Regions from separate parts of the Streptomyces sp. DSM 120436 genome, predicted to be linked through region 1. Evidence: riboswitches for the same ligand, from Rfam matches in the RefSeq annotation. Region 1 holds a riboswitch; each other region holds the start of a gene.
What was found. A riboswitch is a leader RNA that binds a small molecule or an ion and turns the genes downstream of it on or off. The one in region 1 is predicted to bind cyclic di-AMP.

Region 1 (3,198 bases):
TGCCCGCGCGCAGCGCGACGCGGGTGTGCCCCTCGGGCGAGAGGTGCAGCCGGTCGGCGTCCCAGGCTCTGCGGTCCTGCACGCTGCGCAGCGACCACAGGTCGAGCACCGGGCAGCCGTACCGGTCGGCGACGGCCCGCACGTGCCCGTTGTACGTGGCGATCTTGCCGCGCAGGTGCTTGAGCAGCGGGACGCCACGGGTGTCGAACCCGGTGGTCACCAGGACCGTGCCGGCCGCCGCGGCGAGCCGGGCGACGGCCTTCTCGAAGCGCTCGGCGACCTCGTCCGGGTCGGTGCCCGGACGCAGGATGTCGTTGCCGCCCGCGCAGAACGAGACCAGGTCGGGGGCGAGTTCGACGGCCCGCGGGACCTGGTCGGCCACGATCTGGTCCAGCAGCTTGCCGCGCACCGCGAGATTGACGTACTGGAAGTCGCCCTCGGGCCTGCGGTCGGCGAGCAGGACGGCGAGCCGGTCGGCCCAGCCGACGAACGCCCCGTCGGGGCCGGGGTCGCCGACGCCCTCGGTGAAGCTGTCCCCCACCGCCACGTACGACCCGATCACTGTTGCCTTGTCACTCTTCGAATCGTCTGCCACAGCCGCACATGATTCACCTTCCGATGTGACCTACGCGACCGTAGGGAGGGGTTGACGGGCGGTGAGATAAGCCACTCCCGGGTTTGACCGAGCCCGGAACAGGTACGGGCCGGGCCCGGACACGCCGAAGGCCGGCCCCGTGGATCGGGGGCCGGCCTTCGGCGCGCGTGTCAGGAAGGGTGCCGCGAGGGGTCAGATGGAGACGCCCTTGGAACGGAGGTACGAGATCGGGTCCACGTCCGAGCCGTAGTCCGGGCCGGTGCGGATCTCGAAGTGCAGGTGCGGGCCGGTCACGTTGCCGGTCGCACCGGAGAGACCGACCTGCTGGCCGGCGCTCACCGTCTGGCCCGTCGAGACGGACAGCGAGGACAGGTGGGCGTACTGGGCGTAGTAGCCGTCGTTCAGCTTGATGACGACCTGGTTGCCGTACGCGCCGCCCCAGCCGGCGGAGACGACGGTGCCGGCGCCGACGGCCTTCAGGGAGGTGCCGGTCGGGATGCTGAAGTCGACACCGGTGTGGTAGCCGCTGGACCACATGCTGCCGGCCACCTTGTAGGCGGTGCCGACGCCGCCGCCGGGCACCGGCGAGCTGTAGCCGGAGGTGGTCTGGGTGGAGGCGCCGTCGGAGGCGGACTCCTCGGACGACTTCTGCGCGGGCTGCTGAGCGGGCTTCTCGGCAGGCTGCTCGGCGGGCTGCTCGGCCTTGGGAGCGGCGGACTTCGGCGCCTGCGGCGAAGTGGACTGCCGGGGCGTGCTCTTGGCGGCGGCCTTGCCGTCGACGGAGAGCTTCAGACCCGGGTGGATGAGCGACGGGTCGTCACCCACGGCCTCGCGGTTGTCCGCGTAGAGCTGCTTCCAGCCGCCGTCGACGTGCTCCGCCTCGGCGATCTTGGCGAGGTAGTCGCCGGCCTTCACGGTGTACGTGCGGGCCTCGTCGCCCTTGTCGGCCTTGGCCTGCTGGCCGGTGACGGACAGCGACTGGACCGACTTCTCGGGGGCCGACTGCGGCGTCGCGGCGTGCGCGCCGGTGGCGCCGAGGAACGGCAGGGCGAGCGCGGCGCCACCGGTTCCGGCGACGGCGATGGAGCGGGTGAAACGCTGAGCCTTGGTACGGCGGTGCTTACCCTTCGCGGGCATGACGAATTCCTCTCCGGCGCCTACGAGGTGAGCTGTCGGGTGCGGACTGGAGATGTCCGGCCGCGTTGCCGCGCGGCTTAACCCCAAGCCTGTTTCCGGGGTCCGGAACAGGCAGTGGTACCTGTGGGTCCCCCGCTCCTGCCGTACGTCGGGTCAGTGTGTGCGGGCTCCGGGCGGCGGCAGGATTAGGCGTCCGTCCGGATCGGTTGGGAACGTAAGCGACCCCGACGGGGCGAAACAAGCGCGGGTTCCCGCGAACCCGCTTTTTACGTGATCGAAAGGGGAAAAAGACGTCACCGTGCGTTGATGTCGGAAGCGGCACACGGGCGAATTCCCTTGCCAGGGAGGGGAATTACGTGGACATGGCGACAGCGCACGGTCACCGGTATGACGATGCTCACGCACCCCATCCTCAATTCCCGCTCCATCGGAGCAAGTTACCCCTAACCGGCCTAATCGGACAGAACGCCTCAATCACCCGAAGTCCGACGCCGCAGCCGACACGATGGCAGCCTCCGGTCTCCCGTGACACCAACCCGTCACACGCCTCACAAAATCGAATAAAAAGCGACGTTTCTCAGCACGTCACCAGCCGACCGGGGGCCCGCTCAGTCACCCTGTGGACAACTCATTGCCCCAGGCAGGTATGTCGTATCGTCGAGTGGTGCCCGTCGACGAGCCGCGGCGACGGCGCCGAGTGGGAGGAGCCGTCCGTGACGCAGGAGATCCCGTCGACCGAGCCCCAGCTGACCGGGGTGCGCAACTTCCGCGACGTGGGCGGGCTGCCCACGGTGGACGGCCGGCGGGTGCGGCACGGTGTGCTGTTCCGCAGCGGTCACCTCGCCCACGCCACCGCGGAGGACGCCGTCTTCCTCTCCTCGCTCGGCCTGCACACCGTGTTCGACTTCCGCAACGCGGCCGACCAGAAGCTGGAGGGGCCGGACGTGGAGCTGCCGGGCGTGCGCAACGTCAACCTGCCGCTGAGCGACCCGGCCGACGGCGCGGAGTTCTGGAAGATGGTGCGCGACGGCGACCTGGACCAGCTCCGCGCGATCCTCGCCGACGGCCAGGGCGCCGACCGGATGATCACCTCGTACCGCATGATCGTCAAGGAGCGCACCGCCGAGCACTCCCAGGTGCTGCGCGCGCTCGCCGAGGACAGCGTCCCCGCGCTGATGCACTGCGCGGCCGGCAAGGACCGCGCCGGTCTCTCCGTGGCGGTCACCCTGCTCGCCGTGGGCGTGGAGCGCGACGCGATCGTCGAGGACTACCTGAAGTCCAACGCCAAGCACCGCCGCTACAAGGTGCGCCGCAGCGGCAGCTCCCCCGACGCCTACTCCCCCGAGGTCATGGAGCTGCTCAGCCCGCTGTTCGACGCGCGCGAGGAGTATCTGGCGGCGGCCTTCGAGACCGTCGAGGAGACCTGGGGCGGCGTGGACGCCTACCTGGAGCAGGGGCTCGGTCTC
Region 2 (3,198 bases), 2.2 Mb from region 1:
GGGAGCGAGAAGACGCCGTACGGCAGGTTGTGCGGGCCGAAGGGATCGCCCTCGGGGACATCGAAGGGGGGCATCGGGTGCTGCCTCGCTTTCGTGTGCGCGGGTGCGCCACGTGTCCGTGGCCGTGCCACACGTTACGGGGTCGCGCCCCGGTGGGCTCTTGTATGCGGACGACTTCCCGGGCCCGGGTCCGCCGGAGCGCACCCTGTTCCGGTCAAAACGGGAAAGAGGTCCCAACCGGTCGCGATCCGGCGGCGTAAGAAGGCAAAACGCACCCAATGCGAGGGCATACGGGCGCGGCGAATCGGACGGTCCTCTCGTCCGTATTCTCTGATCATGGCCGCACCCACCGATTGTTTCCTCATCGCCACCGACCTGGACGGGACGCTGCTGCGCGGTGACGACACCCTCTCCGACCGCTCCCTCGCCGCCCTCGCGCGGGCCGAGCGGGCCGGTGCCCGGCACCTCGTGGTGACGGGCCGCCCGGCCCCCAGAGTGCGGTCGCTGCTCGACGACCTCGGCTGCACGGGGCTCGCGGTGTGCGGACAGGGCGCGCAGGTCTACGACGCCGCCGCGCACCGGATGCTGTGGTCGGTCCGGCTGGACCGGGAGCTGGCGGAGACCGCGCTCGGCAAGATCGAGGCCGAGGTGGGGGAGGTGTACGCCGCGGTCGACCAGGACGGGGTCGACGGGCTGACGCTGATCGAGCCGGGCTACCGGATGCCGCACCCGACGCTCCCGTCGGTGCGGGTGGAGCGGCGCGACGACCTGTGGGCGCGGCCGATCAGCAAGGTGCTGCTGCGCCACCCGGAGTTGTCGGACGACGTGCTGGCGGCGGCGGCCCGGTCCGTGGTCGGTTCGCTGGCCACGGTCACGATGTCGGGGCCGGGCACGGTGGAGCTCCAGCCGTGCGGGGTCACCAAGGCGACCGGGCTGGCGCTGGCCGCCGACCACCTGGGGCTGCGCCCCGAGGACACGGTCGCCTTCGGGGACATGCCGAACGACGTCCCCATGTTCCGGTGGGCGGGCCACGGCGTCGCCATGGCCAACGCGCACCCCGAGCTGAAGGCGGCGGCCGACGAGGTCACCCTGTCGAACGAGGACGACGGTGTGGCCGTCGTCCTCGAGCGACTGTTCGGGCAGACGGCCGGGGTGGGCCGTCAGAGGTCGGCTCAGTACGCGCCGAAGACGTTGTCGATCGAACCGTAGCGGTCGGCGGCGTAGTTGCAGGCCGCGGCGATGTTGGCGACCGGGTCGAACGGGTCGAAGGCGGTGCCGGGCACGTGGTACGCCTGGAAGGTCGGGTCGATGACCTGGAGCAGGCCCTTGGACGGGGTGCCCTTCGCGGCGTTGGAGTCCCACAGGTTGATGGCGGCCGGGTTGCCGGACGACTCCCGCATGATGTTGCGGTGGATGGAGTCGTAGGAGCCGGGGATGCCGTTCTGCGCCATGACGTCCATCGCCTCGCGGATCCAGCCGTCGAGGTTGTCCGGGTACGCGGTCGTGGAGGCGGCGGTGGCCTGGGCCGCGGGGGCGGCCGCGGCGCTGGTGGCGCCGAACAGCGGCATCGCGACCACGGCGACGCCGGTGCCGGCGACGGCGAGGGAGCGGACGAGGCGGCGGCGGTACGAAGCGGAAGCGGGCATGTCTGGGTTCCTCTCCTACGCCTGCGAGGTGAGCTGTCGGGTTCGGGCGGGAGAGTGCCCGGCCGTGCCCCTGCGGGCATGGCTTCACCCCGAGCCGTCCCGGCGCGGTGTCCGGTACGGCGGCTTACCTGGGTCCCCCGCTCCTGCCGTGCGTGAGTTCGTCGTCGGGTGTGATGCGGGTGGCGGCAGGACTAGGCGTCCACCCGGCAGGCCCGGAACGTATGCGAGAGCGCATGTCGGGAACAAGTGCGACGATCACACAAAGCACCGTTTGATCTTGAGATGGGCGATTTAGGGTGCTTGATCCTTTGCGGTCGCTCAGGGTCAACTCCGTTGCGTGGAGCGGGATGACGGGCGTGTGCGGGGGTGACCGGACGGCCGGCGGGCGCGTGACTCACTTCACGGGGCGACGACCGTGGGGGCATTTGCGGCCAAGGTGAATTAGAGGGGCGATCGCGGCAAATCGGACTCACGGGTGGGGCAGGATGGTCCACGGGCCGCCGTGTCCGGGAAGTCGAGGTATGTCCCTTGTCATTGCCCGATCAAAAACACTCCGCTTCTGCTCCCGTATCGCCTTGCTTGTGACCCCGGGCCCTGGCGGTGATCGAAACATGACCGGATACGCTGACTCGAGTGGTGGCAGCGACCTATCGACAAACCGTGTAACCGCCAGCAGACACCAGCAGACAGGAGACCCCTCGTGACCGTCGTCGGGCCGTTCGGGCTGAGCGTGCGGGACCAGGCTCTGGAAGCCGATGTCCAGGCCGGATTGACGGCTGTCGAGGAAGGGCTGCTCGAGGCCACCAAGAGCGAGGTGCCCTTCATCACGGAGGCCGCCCAGCACCTGGTGCGGGCCGGCGGCAAACGGTTCCGTCCGCTGCTCGTGATGCTCTCCGCCCGGTTCGGCGACCCCTACGCGCCCGGCATCGTGCCGTCGGCCGTCGTGGTGGAACTCACCCACCTGGCCACGCTGTACCACGACGACGTGATGGACGAGGCCGAGGTGCGGCGCGGGGTCGCGAGCGCGAACGCCCGCTGGGGCAACTCGGTCGCCGTGCTCACCGGCGACTTCCTCTTCGCCCGCGCCTCCCACATCCTGGCCGACCTCGGCCCGGAGGCGGTGCGGGTCCAGGCCGAGGCGTTCGAGCGGCTGGTCACCGGCCAGATCCTGGAGACCGCGGGCCCGCAGAACGGCCGCGACCCGGTCGACCACTACCTGGACGTGCTCGGCGGCAAGACCGGCTCCCTGGTCGCCGTCTCCTGCCGGTTCGGCGGGATGATGTCCGGCGCCGACGAGACGGTGGTGGACATCCTCACCCAGTACGGCGAGCGGCTCGGCGTCGCCTTCCAGCTCGCCGACGACGTCCTGGACATCGCCTCCGACTCCTACGAGTCCGGCAAGACCCCCGGCACCGACCTGCGCGAGGGCATCGCCACCCTGCCCGTGCTGCGGCTGCGCGAGCGGGCGGCCCGGCTGGGCCTCGCCGAGGACCTCGCCCTGTGCGAGCTGCTCGACTCCGACCTCACCGACGACGCCCGGCACGCCGAGGCG
Region 3 (3,198 bases), 3.0 Mb from region 1:
TGGAACGGCTCCGCCACGCTCGGCCAGTTCGGCTTCCTCGCGGTGTACGGGGCGTTCATGGTGCCCGCGTTCGGGCTGCTGACCTGGCTGGTGGTGTGGACGCGGCAGCGGGAGCTGCGGACCGTGCGCACGGAGCTGCCCGCGTACGTGGCCGCCGGCTGGCTGCGTCCCGCGGAGCCGTTCGCGCTGAGCTCGATGCGGGCCCGGCGCCTCGCCCGGAGGTTCGCGCGTGAGCACGGGGGCGGGCCCGCGGCGCGCGCGGTCGCCCAGTACGAGGCGTACGCGACCTCGCTGGCGTTCCTGCGGCACCGGGGCCGCGCGGGGAAGGCGGGGCCGGATTTCGTGAGCCGGGAGCGGGAACTGCTGCTGGAGCTGTGGCACCGGCGCGCGGCGGCCCGCCCGGCGCTGGAGCACGCGGCCCGTCTCACGGCGCCCCCGGCGCCGTACGGCGCGGCGTGGGCGTACGGGCCCGTCCCCGCGCCGTGGCAGGCGTACGGGCAGCCGCCGCCCCACGGCCATCCGTACCCCGCGTACGGGGAGCGCCCCTACCGGCGCTGAGAAGCCCCGGACATGCGGGACCGGCAGCCCGGACGTCGGGGGGGCGTCGTCGGGGCTGCCGGCGTTCGCGGCGTCGGCGGCCGGGACGCGGCCGCCGGGTGGTTCAGACGCTGAGGCCCTTGCCGGCCAGCCAGGCGGCCGGGTCGACGCCGCCGGAGGAGCCGGCGGGGTGGACCTCGAAGTGGAGGTGGGCGCCGGTGACGTTGCCGGTCGCGCCGACGCGGCCGATCACGTCGCCGGTGGTGACCTTCTGACCGACGCTGACATTGATCGACGACTGGTGGGCGTACCAGATCTCGGTGCCGTCGTCGAGGGTGAGCACGGTCTTGTAGCCGTACGAGCCGTCCCAGCCAGCGGCGGTGATCGTGCCGGTGTGGACCGCCTTGATCAGCGTGCCGGTGGGGGCGGCGAAGTCGAGGCCCGTGTGGTAGCCGGAGGACCAGTAGGCGCCGGCCTGACCGAACGTCGAGGTGAGGGTGTACGAGGAGGTCGGCAGGGTGTACTGCTTGGCCAGCTCGGCGAGGCGCTCGGCCTCGGCCTTCTTCGCGGCCTCCTCCTCCGCCTCCTTCTTCGCGGCCTCGGCCTTCTCCTTGGCCTCCTTCTCCGCCTTGGCGGCGGCCTCGGCGGCCTCCTTCTCGGCGGCGGCGAGGGCGGCGGCCTGGGCCTTGCTCTGCGCCTGCCCCTGCTGCTGCTCGACCTGGGCCATGATGCGGGCGCGCAGCGCCTCTCCGGCGCCGGCGGCGCCCTCCTCGGCGTCGGCGGTGGTCATGCCGATGTCGCTGAGGGGGGTGCTCGAGCCCTTGGGGGTTTCCTCGTCGGAGAGGAGGGAACCCACGTGGGGCAGGTCGGGCATGGTGAGGGAGACGGGCGGCTTGCCGGTCTGGGCGCTGGCCATGCCGCCGGCGCCGACGGCGGCTATGACGCCGACGCCCAGGACGGTGGAGCTGCGCGCGAGTCCGCCTCCGCGCTGCTTGGCGACGCGGTGCCGCCCGCGCACGGGCCGCACGGACTCCGCGGTGGGGTTCCACTCCTCGAACGGACCCTCGTCGGCGCGGTCGGCGCCGTAGGCGAAGGTGTCGCTCGGGTGGAACGGGGCCTCGGGGGCAGGCGGGTTGGACGCCACGTGGGCGCGCTCCTTTCCTTCCTTCTTCGCCTACCGGGTTAGCTGACGGGTTCGGAGCAGGAAGGTCTCCTACGCGCGTATACGAGCCGTGTTCTCACGGCGGTATCCGCCCGATTCACCCCATGGTGGTGGTTCCCCGGTTCCCTCGCGGGATTCGGCGCGTGCGCACGGAGCCGCCTTCTGTGACGGCTGGGACGACCGCGCTGCGTTATCGAACGTTAATAGACGCGGGGGCCGGATTCCAAGCCGTTCCCCTTGATCGTTCATGGTTTCCGCGCGGACTTAAGCGTCATGACCGGGTGAAAACGGGCGAGTTGACCGCGCGTCGGACGACCGGCCGAACCTGACGGTATGTCAGTTGTTATGCGCTGCGAAGCACTCCGCTCACGCTGAGTGAAAGGCGGGAAGAAAGGCGCCGACCCAAGGCGTCGGCATGCGGAAAACACCGAGGGCCGGAACCCTTTTGGATTCCGGCCCTCGGCCTTCAGTAGCGGGGACAGGATTTGAACCTGCGACCTCTGGGTTATGAGCCCAGCGAGCTACCGAGCTGCTCCACCCCGCGTCGGTAATCACCAGTGTACGGCATCCACGGGGCCCGACGCACACCCCTTCCCGGGCAGCCCGGTCAGCCGCCCGGCAGATGCGCGTTCGGCGCCTTCGCACGCTGCTCGTACTCCGGCAGGACCAGCACCGTGGCGCCGCCGTCCGCCAGCACCGCGCTGCCGTCGGCGTCCGCCACGAAGGTGTCCGGCTCCCGCCAGGCCGTGACCACCCGGCGCACCCCGGCGTCCAGGATCAGCCGCGCGCAGGGCGCCGGCCGGGACGCGCGACGGGCGCACGGTTCCAGGCTGGAGTAGACGGTGGCGCCGGCCAGCCGCGGGTCGGTGGGGTCGGTCCTGGCGAGCGCGGCCTCCTCCGCGTGCACCACGGGGTCGCCGCCCTCGCGGGAGTGCCCCCGCGCCAGCTCGGTGCCGTCGGCGGCGACCACGACCGCGCCGACGCTGAACGCGGTCTCGGAGGGCGGGCACCGCGCGGCCAGCTCGCAGGCGAGGGCGAGCCAGTGGCGGTCGGCCGCGGAGGGCAGCGCGCCGGTGCCGGGCGCGGTGGGCTCGTAGCGCATCAGGACGACGTCGCCGACGGGCCGGGTCTCGACCAGCCGCAGCCGACCGCCCTGGTAGGAGCCGGGGCCGAACAGCCGGGGGGCGTCCGGGTCGCCGACGAACAGCGGGGCGAGGACGAGCTGCAGCTCGTCGGCGAGGCCCTGGGTCATCAGCTGGGTGTGGATCCGTCCGCCGCCCTCGACCATCAGGCGCCGCACCCCGCGCTCGTCGTGCAGGTGCTCCAGCAGCCGCCGCCAGTCCAGGCCGTCGCCGAGCGGGACGACGTCGGCGGCGAGACCGAGGGCGCGGGCCCGTCCGGCGCCCTCGTCGGTGGTGTAGAGGACCTTCTCGCCGCCGGTGTGCCAGAACCGCGCCGCCGGGTCCAGGTCGCCGGAGCCGCTCACCATGACCTTCAGC
Region 4 (3,198 bases), 3.4 Mb from region 1:
AGGATGAGGTCGAGGGCCTCGCGGTTGGAGCCGAGGTTCGGGGCGAAGCCGCCCTCGTCGCCGAGGCCGGTGGCCAGGCCCTTGGCCTTCAGCACCTTCTTGAGGGTGTGGTAGACCTCGGCGCCCCAGCGCAGCGCCTCCGAGAAGGACTCCGCACCGATCGGAGCGATCATGAACTCCTGGATGTCCACGTTGGAGTCGGCGTGCGAGCCGCCGTTCAGGATGTTCATCATCGGCACCGGCAGCAGGTGCGCGTTCGGGCCGCCCAGGTAGCGGAACAGCGGCAGGTCGCTGGCCTCGGAGGCGGCGTGGGCGACGGCGAGCGAGACGCCGAGGATGGCGTTGGCGCCGAGCGAGCCCTTGTTGTCGGTGGCGTCCAGGTCGAACATCGCCTGGTCGATCAGGCGCTGCTCGGTGGCGTCGTAGCCGACGAGCTCCGGGCCGATCTGCTCGATGACGGCCAGTACGGCCTTCTCGACGCCCTTGCCGAGGTAACGGCCGGCGTCGCCGTCACGGAGTTCGACGGCCTCGAAGGCGCCGGTGGAGGCGCCGGACGGGACGGCGGCACGACCCGTGCTGCCGTCGTCGAGGCCGACCTCGACCTCGACCGTGGGGTTGCCTCGGGAGTCCAGGATTTCCCGGGCTACGACGACGTCGATGGACGGCACGAGCATCTCCTTCTTGGAATGTGACGCGGCTGAGCGGGGCCGCGGGGGCCCTGCGAGTCCGAGCCTAACCGGCTCCGGGCGATCGGCCATCCGGCCGCCCGCCTCATGGACAGAACCGAGAGTAAATTGTTTCCGAACGGAACAAAGCAGATTCGGGAAACCGTGACCGGAAACCGTGACCGCGGAGCGTCCGGACATGACCCCGCCCCGGTGCGTACGGGGAAGAAACGCACCGGGGCGGGTGGCCCGTGGGGACGGGGCGGGACCGTGCGGCCGGCCTTACTTCAGGTGAAGCTGCTGGCCCGGGTAGATGAGGTCGGCTTCCTCGACGATGTCGTCGTTCAGCTCGAACAGCTTCGCCCAGCCGCCCTTGACGTCGTGCTCCGCGGCGATCGAGCTGAGGGTGTCGCCCTTGACGACCTTGTACTCGCCGTCGCCCTTCTCGACCTTCTCGCCGGTCGGGGTGGTGACGGTCTTCTTCTCGGCCTTCTGCTCGGCCTTCTGCTCGGCCGGGGCGGCCGGGCGCTCGGCGGAGCGGGAGGCCTTCCGCTCGCTCTCGCGGGACTCCGTGGCGCCGGACTCCTGGGAGGAGCCCTCGGCGGAGGAGCCGTTGTAGGCGGCGTTGGACAGGCCGGTGCCGCAGACCGGCCAGGCGCCCTTGCCCTGGCCCGCGAGGACCTTCTCGGCGATCTCGATCTGCTGGGCCTTGGTGGCCTGGTCGGCGGTGGCCGCGTACTGGGTGCCGCCGTACCCGGCCCAGGTGGAGGCGGAGAACTGCAGGCCGCCGTAGTAGCCGTTGCCGGTGTTGATGGACCAGTTGCCGCCGGACTCGCACTGGGCGACGGCGTCCCACTCGGACGCGGTGGCGGCGGAGGCGTTGCCGGCCGCCATCAGCGGACCGGCGACGGCGGCGCCGGTGACACCGGCGATGGCGATGGCGCGAGTGGCCTTGGACGGACGACGGTGCTTGCCCTTGCCGGAAAACAGCATGGATGGATCCCCTCACCGACGCCTACGAGGTGAGCTGTCGGGTTCGGGCCGGTTGAGTTGCCCGGCCACGTCCCTCCCGGGACGCGGCTTCACCCCGAGCCGTACCGGACGTGAACCGTCCGGATCCGGCGCCTACCTGGGTCCCCCGCTCCTGCCTACGGCGCATGACGCGACGACTGTTCCCGTGCTGCCACTGGCAGGATTCGGCGTGGCGGCAGCCGGGGCCCGCGATGGCGAGCGGTCACGACCGTAAGCACGGGCCCGACGGAATTTCAAAGATGATCAGGTCTTCTGAGACCTATCTCTCACAGCCCTTATTACGGACATTCAGCCCGAATCGCTCCGTCAACTGCCGCCGCGCGGAGGCGCCTTCGGGCGCCGCCCCACGCCCGCTACTCGCCGGTCTCCGCGTCCACGAGAAGCCGCTGACCTGGCAGGATCAGGTTCGGGTCGTCACCGATGACCTGCTGGTTCTCGACGTAGAGCGCCGTCCATCCACCGGCGAGGGCAAGGGAGTCGGCGATGGACACCAGGCTGTCCCCGGCCCGCACGGTGTAGCGGCCGTCGGCGGCCTCGGCCGACGCCTCGGCGGAGCGCGAGGCGTGCCGACCGGCCGACGGGGTCGCGGCGTCGGCGCGCTCGCCCTCCTGGGCGCTGGGGCCGCGGTGGCGGCCCGGGCCGGTGGACTCGGACTCGGTGACCACCGAAGAGCCGGTACTCTGCCCCGACTTGTCCGACTCGTCACGCTCGGGGGTGGCGGAGGCGGACGAGGAGGCCGGGGCGCTCGCGTCACCCTTCTCCACCCCCTCCGCCTTCCCTCTCTTCTCCTCGCCGGACGAACCGGGCACGGCGGACGGAGAGGGGGAAGCGGACGCATCGCCCGGTTCGGGCGAACCGGACGGAGTGGCGGTGCCGGCGGCCCGGGAGCCGTCCGGGGTCGCGTCGTCCGCCACGCCCGGGTCGACGTTCGGGGACGCGGTGTCCTGCTGCAGACCCGTGGGCAGGCCGCAGGCGCGCCACTTGCCGCTCCCCTGCTCGGCGAGGATTCTCTCGGCGACGGTGATCTGCTGGTTGCGGCTGGCCTGGTCGGCGCTGGGCGCGAACTCCAGACCGCCGTAGGTCTCCCAGTCGTCCTGGGTCAACTGGAGGCCGCCGTAGTAGCCGTTGCCGGTGTTCTGGCTCCAGGAGCCGCCGCTCTCGCACTCCGCGACCCGGTCCCAGGTCTCGCCGTCCGCCGCACTGGCGCCGCCCGCCCCGAGCAGGGGGATCGCGATGGCGGAGCCGGTCACCCCGGCCGCGACGAGAAGAGCCGGAGCCTGGCGAGGGCGACGGTGTCGGCCGTTCCCGGAGAGCATGCGGAAGCCTTTCACTCGGCGACAAGGACCGGCACGGTGAGCAAAACCTTGCGGCGCGCCGTACTTGATGGGTGAACGTATAGGCAGACGATCAGTTGTCACAAGTTCATGCCGTGCAGATCACATGAAGATCACAGAGTCGAGCATGTCTGAGGTTTCCGCACGCAACCCGTCGGAACCGGACA

Region 2: another riboswitch for cyclic di-AMP. It lies ahead of ACWH4W_RS08775 (transglycosylase SLT domain-containing protein); the one in region 1 lies ahead of ACWH4W_RS18370 (M23 family metallopeptidase).
Region 3: another riboswitch for cyclic di-AMP. It lies ahead of ACWH4W_RS05175 (M23 family metallopeptidase); the one in region 1 lies ahead of ACWH4W_RS18370 (M23 family metallopeptidase).
Region 4: another riboswitch for cyclic di-AMP. It lies ahead of ACWH4W_RS03180 (transglycosylase family protein); the one in region 1 lies ahead of ACWH4W_RS18370 (M23 family metallopeptidase).

What each region holds. Positions count from the first base shown of each region.
Region 1 covers NZ_JBSKBS010000001.1:4,140,662-4,143,859, reverse strand. The annotation lists gene ACWH4W_RS18375 (SGNH/GDSL hydrolase family protein) at 1-562, opposite strand, end outside; gene ACWH4W_RS18370 (M23 family metallopeptidase) at 788-1,732, opposite strand; cyclic di-AMP (ydaO/yuaA leader) riboswitch at 1,737-1,901, opposite strand; gene ACWH4W_RS18365 (tyrosine-protein phosphatase) at 2,446-3,198, shown strand, end outside.
Region 2 covers NZ_JBSKBS010000001.1:1,907,584-1,910,781, forward strand. The annotation lists gene fahA (fumarylacetoacetase) at 1-74, opposite strand, end outside; gene ACWH4W_RS08770 (HAD family hydrolase) at 337-1,209, shown strand; gene ACWH4W_RS08775 (transglycosylase SLT domain-containing protein) at 1,173-1,646, opposite strand; cyclic di-AMP (ydaO/yuaA leader) riboswitch at 1,650-1,778, opposite strand; gene ACWH4W_RS08780 (polyprenyl synthetase family protein) at 2,347-3,198, shown strand, end outside.
Region 3 covers NZ_JBSKBS010000001.1:1,139,960-1,143,157, forward strand. The annotation lists gene ACWH4W_RS05170 (PrsW family intramembrane metalloprotease) at 1-558, shown strand, start outside; gene ACWH4W_RS05175 (M23 family metallopeptidase) at 662-1,681, opposite strand; cyclic di-AMP (ydaO/yuaA leader) riboswitch at 1,694-1,851, opposite strand; tRNA gene ACWH4W_RS05180 (tRNA-Met) at 2,170-2,243, opposite strand; gene ACWH4W_RS05185 (dihydrofolate reductase family protein) at 2,307-3,198, opposite strand, start outside.
Region 4 covers NZ_JBSKBS010000001.1:719,192-722,389, forward strand. The annotation lists gene eno (phosphopyruvate hydratase) at 1-668, opposite strand, end outside; gene ACWH4W_RS03180 (transglycosylase family protein) at 948-1,658, opposite strand; cyclic di-AMP (ydaO/yuaA leader) riboswitch at 1,663-1,831, opposite strand; gene ACWH4W_RS03185 (LysM peptidoglycan-binding domain-containing protein) at 2,051-3,013, opposite strand.